2 regions of the Enterobacter sp. SA187 genome follow, and region 1 is predicted to be linked to the other one. Evidence: riboswitches for the same ligand, from Rfam matches in the RefSeq annotation. Region 1 holds a riboswitch; the other holds the start of a gene.

The links. A riboswitch is a leader RNA that binds a small molecule or an ion and turns the genes downstream of it on or off. The one in region 1 is predicted to bind thiamine pyrophosphate.
Region 2: linked by a shared signal. The riboswitch ahead of thiC (phosphomethylpyrimidine synthase ThiC) and the one ahead of thiM (hydroxyethylthiazole kinase) in region 1 are both predicted to bind thiamine pyrophosphate.

Annotation. Positions count from the first base shown of each region.
Region 1 covers NZ_CP019113.1:3,955,857-3,962,825, reverse strand. Annotated here, with positions in the region: gene BMF08_RS19085 (ATP-grasp domain-containing protein) at 1-628, opposite strand, end outside; gene BMF08_RS19080 (class I SAM-dependent methyltransferase) at 630-1,364, opposite strand; gene BMF08_RS19075 (HalD/BesD family halogenase) at 1,389-2,144, opposite strand; partial or broken gene BMF08_RS21205 (hypothetical protein) at 2,516-2,674, opposite strand; gene BMF08_RS19065 (hypothetical protein) at 2,883-3,935, opposite strand; TPP riboswitch at 4,174-4,270, shown strand; gene thiM (hydroxyethylthiazole kinase) at 4,306-5,094, shown strand; gene thiD (bifunctional hydroxymethylpyrimidine kinase/phosphomethylpyrimidine kinase) at 5,091-5,891, shown strand; gene BMF08_RS19050 (GntR family transcriptional regulator) at 5,927-6,673, shown strand; gene BMF08_RS19045 (PfkB family carbohydrate kinase) at 6,647-6,969, opposite strand, start outside.
Region 2 covers NZ_CP019113.1:1,442,275-1,449,243, reverse strand. Annotated here, with positions in the region: gene nfi (deoxyribonuclease V) at 1-428, opposite strand, end outside; gene hemE (uroporphyrinogen decarboxylase) at 438-1,502, opposite strand; gene nudC (NAD(+) diphosphatase) at 1,543-2,316, opposite strand; gene BMF08_RS06965 (Rsd/AlgQ family anti-sigma factor) at 2,415-2,936, shown strand; TPP riboswitch at 2,990-3,099, shown strand; gene thiC (phosphomethylpyrimidine synthase ThiC) at 3,182-4,972, shown strand; gene thiE (thiamine phosphate synthase) at 4,972-5,607, shown strand; gene thiF (thiazole biosynthesis adenylyltransferase ThiF) at 5,600-6,355, shown strand; gene thiS (sulfur carrier protein ThiS) at 6,339-6,539, shown strand; gene thiG (thiazole synthase) at 6,541-6,969, shown strand, end outside.

The sequences.
Region 1 (6,969 bases):
CGGCATTCACGATAAACTGGCGGCCAATTAATCTCTCCTGCAACAGCACTTCGCTGTTATGTAAACCCAGACGGTTGGTTTTGCCGTGAATATCGTTGAAGGCCTCGTTCAGCTCTTCAAAATTATGACAAAAGCGCACGCCATCGGCCCCTGCGCTGTCGACCGGTTTCACCACCACCGGCCAGCAGGCGGAGGTTTTCACCCAAATCCAGGCATCTGCCAGCGAATCCGTCACCATCTGCGGGATGGCGCGTAAACCGCCCTGGCGCAGCGCTTCCTGCATTTTGAATTTATTACGGCGTAATGCGCTGGTGGCATAGTCATTGCCCGCGGTGCCCAGCTCGGTTGCGAGAAAATCGGCAAGTTCGACGCCCGTTTCCGTGCCGGGAATAATAACCGTCGGGCCATAAAAGGCGAGGCTGACCGCCAGTTCCCGCATCGCAGCAGGCGAATGATCTTTTAAGATTAAATGCTTATCAAAGGTTTCCGGGCGAAAGGATAAAAGATAATCCCCCGGAATAACCGGATTGCTTTGAATATGAACGCAGCGCCAGCCTTCTTTTCTGAACAGCGGCGCCAGTTCCGCGCCCGTGGAATAACCATCAACGATGCAGATTGTTTTAGACATGTTATTTACCTTTGGTGGCAATAAGAACAAGGTTGTCGTCAACTTCTTTCGATTTAAGATCGAAGCTGCCGAAGATCCCGACATCAATAAACCCGGCGGCCAGTAACGCCTCCCGCAAATACTCTTTTTCATACAGGCGCGTTAAGCAGGTCCACTGACTGCTATTTTTTTCATAGGCAACGGTAAGAATTCGTTTTTCCCAGTCCATGGTTAATGTCTCCTGTACGCCGTTATGATGACGTACCAGCAGACCTGAGGTATCTATGCGGTTACGCGCCCGATCCATGTCGGCGAGTTCCATGATCAGCACGCCGCCGGGCTTCAGCGCGGCGAACCAGGCGGGCAGCACGCTGAGATCTTCTTCTTCGCTCTGGTAATAACCAAAGCTGGTATAAACGTTCAGTAATAAATCAAACTCTCCGGCAGGCAGCGTTGCCATGTCGGCGCGGATATAGTGCGGGCCAGGGGAAATCTGACGGGCAATCTCCAGCTGCGCGGCGGATAAATCCAGTCCCGTGACGCGATAGCCACACTCATGGAGCGCTTTACTCATCTTGCCAATGCCGCAGCAAATATCGAGCGCGGCGGGATAAGAAGCCGGAGGAAAAGCCTGGGAAATTGCCCGGGCGGCGTCGGTATATTCATCATAGCGACCCAGATCGTCAGAGATTTCAGTAAAAAATACCGGGAATCCGCCCTGGTCATTCATCCCGCCCGCACATTCATTAATACTCATGATGTCTTCCTTCTTCGTTATTATTTACAGCTGCGCCTGGGTGTCCTGCGGATAAATAGTTTCCATGGAGTCATGGGTGAGTTCAGGATCGTTAAGATCTAAATCGTTGGCATAAGTGAAGACGATTACGGTTCTGCGGGACGCGCTGGTTAACGGGGAGATACGGTGTAACGCATCTCTGGCGCGCAGCAGATAACATTGTCCCTGGGAGACATGGCGGCTACGGATGGTGTTTTCCGTCAGCACATCTTTAATCCATTCCCGGGTGGCGGTTTTTTTCCAGGGGACACGGGGAATAAACTCCACGCGCGCACCGGCGAAAACGTCCGGCTCGTCGATCACCCACACCAGCGCGTAGGAGTAGTCATCCCAGTGCCAGCCGTGGGTATCGCCGGTTTTGTTTTGTGAATTAATAATGAATTCTTCCGGGGCGTAAGGCACCCGATAAAGCGTTTCGCCGGTAATGCGGCTGAAAAAATTGAGAATGCTTGGGCTGTCAAAAAACGCGGGAATATATTCCCCCTGTTCGCGGATGACATTCCGTCCAACACTGTCGTAAGCACGCGGCGTATTACCGCTCTGGGCAATTATCACTTCACGCCGTAATGCTTCTTCGCTCAACAGGCGGCGCGCTTCCGTTTCCATCCCTTCACGAACGTCATGCGGCAGCAAATCATCTATCACCACCATCAGATCTTCCTGGTAATCGCTTTTAAGGTAATTCACCAGCGATACCGGAAACTGACGTATATGATTTTCAATTTTTTCTTCGATACTCACGGTTCTCTCCTGCCCAAAAGTTAATGCGTCTGTAGTCGAACTTCATTTTGCATGGCAGGCAGAATATCTCTTGTATGAGATTTCAGGATTTGATTAAAAAATGAGCTAACCGGATGCGGAACGCTTAGTCAGGTAAGTAAATATTGAATTTAAGTGTTTGATAAACCTCTACATTAATCATGCTGGCGTGTAAGAGAGGGTGACAAAGTGAGAAATTTTCACTTCGGATTAAGTAAGTTTAATCGGCGGGGCGCGAGGATAAGTAAAACTTTTGCGGCAAGCTGTCACTGCCGCCCGTTGTGCAGAATGGACGGCAGTGACGTTAATTATTTATTCCGGATATTCTTAGTTTCCTCGCTTTTACTTTTCTTGTTTTGTGCCTTTGTTTTATTTATGTCACATGTACCATTAGCTTCAGTAACTTGTGTGCAGCCTGATTTTTCAAGTTGCTTACGAAAGCTGGCATTTATGGCAAAGGCATTAGAAGTGACTAATCCAGTTATGATTGCTATCATCATTAACTTTTTCATTATTGCTGTCGCTTATTTTATAAATATCACATGAGTCGGTAAATATTTTTATATACTCCATGCCGCCTGTGAAACCAATGACAAAACAGGACAGATAGAGCAGGGCGCTACATAAAATGTATTTGAGCATTTTTTATATTGAGCAGGCTGATTATTATGAATCAACCCGGTAATTTGCTGTATTCTTATCAAATACAGACTAAGGTTATTAATGAAAATGCGAATGGCCGCCGAAGCCTTCTGATCGGCTATTATCATGACCATAGCCATGTCCGCCAAAGGCATGGGAATGGGCATTATCTGCACCGCGACCATTAGACTCGCCTTTCCGTGCGCCATTGTTACCGTGATTAGCCCCGTTATATTGGGTGCGAACCAGTACCGGCATATGTGGCACGCTAATTTGCGCCTGAGGATCGACCTTAGCAATAGCGCCCGCCGTTGTGGTGAAGGTTTTGCCTTCGACAGTGACGTTAACCTGTGTATCTGGTTTCAGGCTGTTAACGCTGACATTAATGCTGTCAACCTGCTCAGGTGTGGCGACTGCAGGAGACTGCATAATACCTTTCACCATGGCGGGAGCGGTCACAGAAGGTTGATAAGTGCCCGGTCGGCGAGAAGCACCGCTATAGCTGATTGCCTGCTTGGGTACAGAATAGGTGGCTACAGGCGTTAGCGTGCCCGGCGCCTGTAAATTGGCAACAGGCACTTTTTGATAACGCTGTGCCGGAATAGCGCCAGGCACGCGCTGTGGCGTGAGCTGTGTGGGCACAGCGTTGGTAAGTTGCGGTGTTTTCTGCGCAATGGCTGCAGGCGTAAGATTCAGCACAGGCGTACGTTGTTCAACCGCTTTCGGAGTCAGCTGCAAACCGGGCACGCGCTGCGGCGTTGCCTGCGGAACGCCATCTGTTTTCACAGAGGGTATGGCGTCCGGAATATGATTATTGCGATCGTCTGCCGTTGGCGCGAAGGTGCCGGGGCGGGTTGAGTATCCGGAGTACGCGTTAAAACCATAGCTGGCTGCGGTTGGTGTGGCTTGCGTCGTGCTCCCCATGTGCGAGTTATCCATTGAACCATTTTCAGCTTGCTTAACGGCGTTGTACGCATCATGTACACGGCTCGCTGTCGCATCATTATGGTTATTGGCTTGATCCTGCATGGCGCTGGAAAGGCGATCGTTCATAATGGAAACGCTTTCATTTGCCGCTGTATTAAAGGCAGTAGCCGCTAAGACGACCGCGGCGAGAGTAGAGATTTTCATATTGATTGACTTCGTGAATAGTAAATTTTGTGTCTATAAAAGAGACGCATTAGTTCAGCGCCGTTACTATCCTCCTGTCAAGATTTGTAAATGTTGATCCAGATCACACTAAGCACGAATACCTAAAAGAGGTTAAAAGCCGGGCGGCAGAAACTTTATGAAATTCCTTGTGCCCGATAACAGCCCGCGGCTACACTAAATTCTGTTGCAGTGTTAACTGTAAATAATTGATTTTGATTCAAATGACTCGGGGTGCCCTTCTGCGTGAAGGCTGAGAAATACCCGTACCACCTGATCTGGATAATGCCAGCGTAGGGAAGTCAGATGCCTCTGCCGGCGTCCCTTCTTCGCAGTCTGGCAGGAGCAAAAAATGCAACCTGACCTGCTAAATCCGGCGGATATCGCCACTCTGTTACAACACTTCCGCCGCCATTCCCCCCTTGTTCACTGTATGACTAACGACGTGGTGCAGAGCTTTACCGCTAACGTTTTGCTGGCGCTCGGCGCGTCCCCGGCGATGGTAATCGAGCCGGAAGAGGCCGTGCAGTTCAGCGCTATCGCCGATGCGCTGCTGGTTAACGTCGGCACCCTGACGGCGGATCGCGCCGAAGCCATGCGTGTCGCCATTAACAGCGCCCGCGAGGCGGGAAAACCCTGGACGCTCGATCCCGTGGCGGTTGGCGGCCTGACGTTCCGCACCGATTTTTGCCGGGAACTGCTGAACCTGCGCCCGGCGGCTATTCGCGGCAACGCCTCGGAGATCCTCGCGCTGGCGGGCATGCAGGCGGGCGGTCGCGGCGTTGACACCACAGATACCATCCGTGCGGCGTTGCCTGCCGCCGTGGCGCTGGCGCGGCAGAGCGGGGCGGTGGTGGCGGTGAGCGGGGAGGTGGATCACATCACCGACGGCGAGCGTGTGCTCGCGGTGCCGGGGGGCGATCCCTTGATGACGCGGGTGGTCGGCACCGGTTGCGCGCTCTCGGCGGTGGTGGCCGCCAGCTGTGCGCTGCCGGGGGATCGCCTGACTAACGTGGCGGCGGCCTGCGGCATTATGGCGCAGGCGGGCAGCCGTGCCGTCGCTGCCAGTCAGGGGCCGGGTTCGTTTATCCCGGCGTTTCTCGATGCGCTGTATCGTCTGGACGGGGAGGCGCTGGCATGAAACGTATTAATGCGCTGACCATTGCAGGTACCGATCCCAGTGGCGGCGCGGGTATCCAGGCAGATCTGAAAACCTTCTCGGCGCTGGGCGCCTATGGCTGTTCAGTCATTACCGCGCTGGTGGCGCAGAATACCCGCGGCGTGCAGTCGGTGTACCGCATCGAACCGGAGTTTGTCGCAGCACAGCTGGACTCGGTGTTCAGCGATGTGCGTATCGACACCACCAAAATCGGCATGCTCGCCGAAACCGACATTGTGGAAGCCGTGGCGGAGCGGCTGCGGCGTTATCAGGTGCAGAATGTGGTGCTGGATACGGTGATGCTCGCCAAAAGCGGCGATGCGCTGCTCTCCCCCGGTGCCGTTGACGCCCTGCGTCGGCATCTGTTGCCGCAGGTCTCGCTGATCACGCCCAACCTGCCGGAAGCCGCCGCGCTGCTGGCCGCGCCTCACGCCCGCAACGAGCAGGAGATGCACGAGCAGGGCCGCGCGTTGCTGGCGCTCGGCTGTGAAGCGGTGCTGATGAAAGGCGGTCATCTGGAGGATGCCGAAAGCCCGGACTGGCTGTTTACCCGCGACGGGGCGACGCGTTTTACCGCACCGCGTATTCACACTAAAAATACTCATGGCACCGGCTGTACCCTGTCGGCGGCGCTGGCGGCGCTGCGCCCGCGCTGTACAGACTGGGCGACCACGGTGGAGCATGCCAAAGGCTGGCTCAGCGCCGCGCTGGCGCAGGCCGACACGCTGGAAGTGGGGGAGGGGATCGGGCCGGTGCATCATTTCCATGAGTGGTGGTAGTATAACCACCGGACTTTTTTGCCAGGATACCCGAAATGGAACAAGCGCATATCCAGTTAATCGAACAGCTGAAAGAGCGGATTGCCGCCGCGGACAACATGCCGCTGTATCTGAAGTTTGCCGGGACGGTGAAAGACGCCGTGCGGAGCGGGCTGCTGGCCCACGGCAATATTCTGCCGGGCGAGCGTGATTTCAGCGGGTTAACGGGGATTTCGCGCATTACCGTGCGCAAGGCGATGCAGATGCTGGAGGATGAAGGCGTGGTCACGCGTTCACGTGGCTACGGCACGCAAATCAACAACATCTTCGAATATTCACTGAAAGAGGCGCGGGGATTTTCCCAGCAGGTGGTGCTGCGCGGTAAGAAGCCGGATACCCTGTGGGTGAACAAACGCATTGTTCCCTGCCCGGCGGAGGTGGCGGAAAAACTCGCCATCGACACCGATTCCGACGTGTTTCTGCTTAAGCGCATTCGCTATGTGGATGAGGACGCCGTGTCCATTGAGGAATCCTGGGTGCCCGCGCCGCTCATCAAGGATGTGGATGCCATTGGCGTTTCGCTGTATGACTATTTCCGCAGCCAGCGTCTCTATCCCCAGCGCACAAAATCGCGGGTCAGCGCCCGGATGCCGGACGCTGAATTTCAGACGCATATTCAGCTGGAAAACATGGTGCCGGTTCTGGTGATAAGCCAGGTGGCGCTTGATCAACAAAACCGGCCCATTGAGTACAGCATCAGTACCTGTCGCAGCGATTTATACGTCTTTGTATGCGAGGAGTAATTCCTCGCGCGTCGGCGCACAGTCGCCGCCGCGCTTGCTGACCACTATCGCCGCAATGGCGTTGCCAAGGCAGACTGAATCCGCCAGCGACAGGCCGGAGGATAACCCCGCCAGCACGCCGCCCGCATGGCTGTCCCCTGCGCCTATGGTGTCAACCATGGTGGCCGGGAAGGGCGGTACGAAGCCCTGCTCATCGCCATCATAGTACCAGGCCCCGTCGCGATCGTGACGAATAATCAGCGGCGCGCCGTACGCTTTCTGCCACGCCGGGCCTAAAAGTTCCGGCTCCACGTCCA
Region 2 (6,969 bases), 1.9 Mb from region 1:
GACAGCGGCTCAAACTTACCGCACAGGCGTTTTTTCGCCACGCCGATGGTCGGCACATCCACCAGCAGACCAAAATGACTGGCCACGCCCAGACGACGTGGATGCGAAATGCCATGCCCGTCGACGAACAGCAGATCGGGTTTTTGCGACAGCATATCCCACGCCGCCAGCAGCGCAGGATATTCACGAAACGAGAGGAAACCAGGAATATAGGGCATGGTAGTGGCGATACGCGCGATCTGATATTCAACCAGTTCAAGTTCCGGATACGTCAGCAGTACCATCGCCGCGCGTGTTACTTCTCCGCCCTGCTCAAATCCCACATCTGCCCCGCCGATCAGTCTCGGCGGATCGGTAATAAAACGATCTTCCCGGCATACCGAGGAAGCCAGTTCCAGTTGTTGTGCGCGTAATGACGCCAGATCCATACCTGCTCCTTATTGATGATAGGGCTGTGAAAGACGGTGTACCGCCTCCACAAAAGCACCTGCATGCTCCGGAGGAACATCCTGATGGATACCGTGACCGAGGTTAAACACGTGGCCTTCCCCCTGACCAAAGCCAGCCAGGATAGTCGCCACTTCCTCTTCAATGCGTGCAGGCTGTGCATAAAGCATGGACGGGTCCATGTTGCCCTGCAACGCGACTTTATGACCGACGCGACGACGCGCATCGGCAATATCGATAGTCCAGTCGAGACCCAGCGCATCGCAGCCGGTTTCCGCCATCGCTTCCAGCCACTGACCGCCGCCTTTGGTAAAGAGCGTTACCGGCACGCGGCGGCCTTCGTTTTCACGCAGCAGGCCATCGACAATTTTATGCATGTAATAGAGAGAGAATTGCTGATAATCGCGCCCGGTCAGCACGCCGCCCCAGGTATCGAAAATCATCACCGACTGCGCGCCCGCGCGGATCTGCGCGTTGAGATAGAGCGTGACGCTTTTCGCCAGCTTATCGAGCAGCGCATGCAAGGTCAGCGGCTCGGCGTACATCATTTTTTTGATCAGCGTAAAGGCTTTGCTGCTGCCGCCTTCCACCATGTAGGTCGCCAGCGTCCACGGGCTGCCGGAGAAGCCAATCAGCGGCACTTCGCCTTTCAGTTCGCGGCGGATGGTGCGCACCGCGTTCATCACGTAACCCAGTTCATCTTCCGGATCCGGCACCGGCAGTTTTTCGACGTCGGCTTTACAGGTGATGGGCGAGGTAAAACGCGGGCCTTCGCCGGCTTCAAAGTAGAGGCCCAGACCCATCGCATCGGGGATGGTCAGAATGTCCGAAAAAAGGATCGCCGCATCAAGCGGGAAACGGCGCAGCGGTTGCAGGGTGACTTCGCACGCCAGCTCCGCATTTTTACACAGCGACATAAAGTCACCGGCTTGCGCGCGGGTGGCTTTGTACTCCGGCAAGTAGCGGCCAGCCTGTCTCATCATCCATACCGGGGTGACATCCACCGGCAGGCGCTGGAGCGCGCGCAGGTAACGATCGTTTTTCAGTTCGGTCATTTTGCAGTTCCTCAATGCGTCAGACCGTCATTGTAACATGTCACTCATACTCTGCCCGACACAAAGCCACGGTGTCCTCGATCAAACGGCGCGCGACTGTGCCTGGCGGCGGTAACAACGGCAGCGCATCATAGCGATACCAGCCTGCATCCAGCAGTTCGTTAGGGTCGATGTTGATTTCACCGCTGTCATACTCGGCCATAAAGGCGGTCATCAGCGATTGCGGGAACGGCCAGGGTTGCGAGGTAACGTAGCGCAGATTTTTCACGCGGATGGCGCTCTCTTCCATGACTTCGCGGGCCACCGCCTGCTCCAGCGTTTCGCCCACTTCGACAAACCCGGCCAAAACGGTATAGATGCCGTTACGGTGGCGCGTGTGCTGGGCCAGCAGGATTTTGTCTTCCCGGCGGATGGCGACAATGATGCACGGCGCGATTTGCGGGTAATAACGTTCACGACAGTTGCCGCACAGCATCGCCCACTCGCTTTTACTGGTGTGCATGGTGTGCCCGCAGTAACCGCAAAACTGGTGCGAGCGGTAAAACTCCGCCAGTTGCACGCCGCGCCCGGCGAGCTGGAACAGCCCGACATCCTGATCCATTAATTGCCGCACGGATGACATATCCTGACGACGATTCTGACGCACCAGCCACACCGGCTCGCCCTGCCATTCGCCGATGGTTAAACCGCGCTGACCCACAAGATCAAAATTTCCTGCCTCGCCATGTGGTAATTCTCCAGCGGGCAGCCATAATTTTTGTTCATGGCTGACAATCCACCAGCCCTGATCGGTTAATTCGATGACACGTTCCATAATCTGTTGCACTACCTTAGCGACACTGGCATGTTGGTAACATCATTTTTACAAATTTTGGGTAAGTATTTTTTAATCTTAATATTACGGAGTTGATCATGCTAAACCAGCTACAAAGCCTGACAGAGCGAGTGGGAGGAAGTAATAAACTTGTCGACCATTGGTTACATGTCCGTAAGCATCTGCTTGTTGCTTATTACGATCTGGTCGGCATTAAACCTGGCAGAGAATCCTTTACAGAACTCGATGAAAAAGCGCTGGATGATTTTTGCCATAGCCTGGTCGATTATCTTTCCGCTGGTCATTTTAGTATTTATGAACGCATTATCAGCGAAATGGAAGGGACCAGCCCACTTTTCGCCGCCACGCAGATCTATCCTCTGCTGGAAGCGAACACGCAGCAGATCATGAATTATTATGATTCCAGCCTGGAAAATGCCATTGATGACAGCAACTGCATTGAATTCCAGCATGCGCTGTCCGGCATTGGCGAAGCGCTGGCGCAACGCTTTACCCTTGAAGATCAATTGATCGTTCTGGCGTTCGACTTCAACCTTTCTGAAAGCGCCAACGACGAGGCAGTAACCAATAACGAGAGAGATATGGCTCGTCCTGCTTGAGTTCTGCGGCAGTAACACGTAATTTATTTTAGCTTTCCCGTATAACGGGAAATTATTTCTTGTCGGAGTGCCGCGTACGACAGTACCGGCTGAGACCGTTAATTCGGGATCCGCGGAACCTGATCAGGTTAGTACCTGCGAAGGGAACAAGAGTTCATCTGCATGGCATCGCTGCATCCGGCGATCGCCCTCTTGCTTCATCCGTCATTCTGACAAGCCACGTCCTTACTTTTATGGAATGAGCTATGTCTGCCACTAAACCAACACGTCGCCAGCAACGCGAACACGCCCAGCGCTTTATCGATACTCTGGAAGGTACTGTCTTCCCCGGCTCCCGACGCATCTATATTCAGGGTTCACAGCCGGACATTCGCGTGCCCATGCGTGAAATTCAGCTCAGCCCGACGCCAGTCGGCGGCACTAAAGACGCGCCACGTTTTGAAGAAAACGAAGCGATCCCGGTGTATGACACCTCCGGTCCGTACGGCGATCCCGCCATTACTATTAACGTCCGGCAGGGGCTGACCAGGCTGCGAAGCCCGTGGATTGCAGCGCGTGGCGCGACGGCAGGCCAGTGCGTGACCCAGTTGCACTATGCCCGCCAGGGGATTGTCACGCCGGAGATGGAATTTATCGCCATCCGTGAAAACATGGGCCGCGAGCGCATTCGCGCTGATGTCCTGCGCCAGCAGCATACTGGCGAAGGCTTTGGCGCGCGCCTGCCGGAAAACATCACCCCTGAATTTGTACGTGATGAAGTGGCCGCCGGGCGCGCCATTATTCCCGCCAACATCAACCACCCCGAATCCGAGCCGATGATCATTGGCCGCAACTTCCTGGTAAAAGTAAACGCCAATATTGGTAATTCGGCGGTCAGCTCCTCCATCGAAGAGGAAGTGGAAAAGCTGGTGTGGGCCACGCGTTGGGGGGCTGACACCGTGATGGATCTCTCCACCGGCCGTAATATTCATGAAACCCGCGAATGGATCCTGCGCAACAGCCCGGTCCCCATCGGCACGGTGCCGGTTTATCAAGCGCTGGAGAAGGTCAACGGCATTGCGGAAAACTTAAGCTGGGAAGTATTCCGCGAAACGCTGCTGGAGCAGGCGGAACAGGGCGTCGATTACTTCACTATTCACGCCGGTGTGCTGCTGCGTTATGTGCCGATGACGGCAAAACGTCTGACGGGTATCGTTTCCCGTGGCGGCTCGATCATGGCGAAATGGTGCCTGTCCCATCATCAGGAAAATTTCCTTTACGAACGTTTCCGCGACATCTGCGAAATCTGCGCGGCCTATGACGTCTCCCTGTCGCTGGGGGACGGCCTGCGTCCCGGCTCCATTCAGGACGCTAACGACGAAGCGCAGTTTGCGGAACTGCACACCCTTGGCGAGCTGACGAAAATCGCCTGGGAGTACGACGTGCAGGTGATGATTGAAGGCCCCGGCCATGTGCCGATGCATATGATCCGCCGCAATATGACCGAACAGCTGGAGCACTGCCACGAAGCGCCTTTCTACACCCTCGGCCCGCTGACCACCGATATTGCGCCGGGCTACGACCATTTCACCTCCGGCATTGGCGCGGCGATGATCGGCTGGTTTGGCTGCGCGATGCTCTGTTACGTAACGCCAAAAGAGCACCTCGGCCTGCCGAACAAAGAGGACGTCAAACAGGGATTAATCACCTATAAGATCGCCGCTCACGCCGCCGATTTAGCCAAAGGCCATCCTGGGGCGCAGATCCGCGATAACGCCATGTCCAAAGCGCGCTTTGAATTCCGCTGGGAAGATCAGTTTAACCTCGCGCTCGATCCCTTCACCGCCCGCGCTTATCACGATGAGACGCTGCCGCAGGAGTCCGGCAAAGTGGCGCACTTCTGTTCGATGTGCGGCCCGAAATTCTGCTCGATGAAGATCAGCCAGGAAGTGCGCGACTTTGCGGCAAAGCAGGCGGTTGACGCCGGCATGGCAGATAAATCGAACGACTTCCGCGCCCGGGGCGGCGAAATCTATCTCCGGCAGGAGGAGGCGTAATGTACCAGCCTGATTTTCCGCCGGTACCCTTCCGGCTCGGACTTTATCCCGTGGTGGACAGCGTGACCTGGATCGAGCGTCTGCTCGGCGCCGGGGTGCGCACTCTGCAACTGCGCATCAAGGATAAGCGCGATGAGGAGGTGGAAGCCGATGTTATCGCCGCTATCGCCCTTGGCCGCCGCTATCAGGCGCGGCTGTTCATTAACGATTACTGGCGGCTGGCGATCAAACATGGCGCTTACGGCGTGCACCTTGGGCAGGAGGATTTACAGGACACCGATTTGGCGGCGATCCGCGCGGCAGGTTTACGCCTTGGCGTATCGACCCATGACGATATGGAAATCGACGTCGCGCTGGCGGCAAAACCGTCCTATATCGCCCTCGGCCATGTCTTCCCGACGCAAACCAAACAGATGCCTTCTGCCCCGCAGGGGCTGGCACAGCTGGCGCAGCATATCGCCCGGCTGAAAGATTATCCGACGGTCGCCATCGGCGGTATCAGCACTGAACGCGCGCCTGCGGTACTGGCGACCGGCGTGGGCAGCATCGCGGTGGTCAGCGCCATCACCGCTGCCGATGACTGGCAGGCGGCAACCCGGCAGTTGCTGGATCTGGCGGGGGTGGGCGATGAATGACAATGATTTCATGCGCTACAGCCGCCAGATCCTGCTGGAAGACATCGCCATTGACGGGCAGCAAAAATTGCTTGCCAGCCGGGTGCTGATTGTCGGGCTTGGCGGGCTCGGCTCTCCGGCGGCGCTGTATCTGGCGGCGGCAGGCGTGGGAACGCTGGCGCTCGCCGATGACGACGCGGTGCACCTCAGTAATCTGCAACGGCAGATCCTCTTCACCACAGAGGATATTAATCGCCCAAAATCACAGGCCGCGGCGCAGCGCTTACAGCAGCTCAATCCGGACACTGAACTGATCGCCCTGAATCAGCGTTTAGCGGGCGATGCGCTGCATCAGGAAGTGGCCCGTGCCGATGTGGTGCTGGATTGTAGTGATAACATGACCACCCGTCAGGCGATTAATGCCGCCTGCGTGGCGAACAATACGCCGCTCGTCAGCGCAAGCGCGGTGGGCTTTGGCGGGCAGTTGATGGTGCTGACGCCGCCCTGGACGCAGGGCTGCTATCGCTGCCTGTGGCCGGATGACGTTGAGCCTGAACGCAACTGCCGCACTGCTGGCGTCATCGGGCCGGTGGTGGGCGTGATGGGCAGCCTGCAGGCGCTGGAAGCCATCAAGCTGTTAACCGGCATAACGCCTGCGCAAGGTGAACTGCGGCTGTTCGATGCCCGCAGCCATCACTGGCGCACCATCACCCTTCAGCGGGCGGCAAACTGCCCGGCGTGCGGAGGTCTGCATGCGCATTCTGTTTAATGATGAGCCGATGCAGTGCGCCGACGCGCTGACCGTCAGCGCCCTGCTGACGCAGCTTAATCAGCTGACGCCTGGCATGGCGCTGGCGCTCAATCAGCACATCCTTCCCCGGGATCGCTGGGATCAACAACTGTTGCAGGACGGCGATCGGATCCTGCTTTTTCAGGTCATCGCCGGAGGCTGATATGTTACGCATTGCTGATAAAACCTTTACTTCGCACCTTTTTACCGGGACGGGGAAATTCGCCTCACCCGCGCTGATGATGAACGCGATACGCGCCTCCGGTAGCCAGCTGGTCACCCTGGCGATGAAGCGCGTCGATTTGCGCCAGCGCAGCGATGACCTGCTGGCGCCGTTGCTGGAGGCCGGGGTGACGCTGTTGCCTAATACTTCCGGGGCAAAGAATGCCGAAGAAGCCGTGTTTGCCGCACAGCTGGCAAGGGAGGCGCTCGGCACAAACTGGCTGAAGCTGGAGATCCACCCGGATCCGCGTTGGCTATTGCCCGATCCCATCGAAACCCTGAAAGCCGCGGAGATTCTGGTAAAGCAGGGCTTTATCGTGCTGCCCTATTGCAGCGCCGATCCGGTGTTATGCAAACGGCTGGAGGAAGCG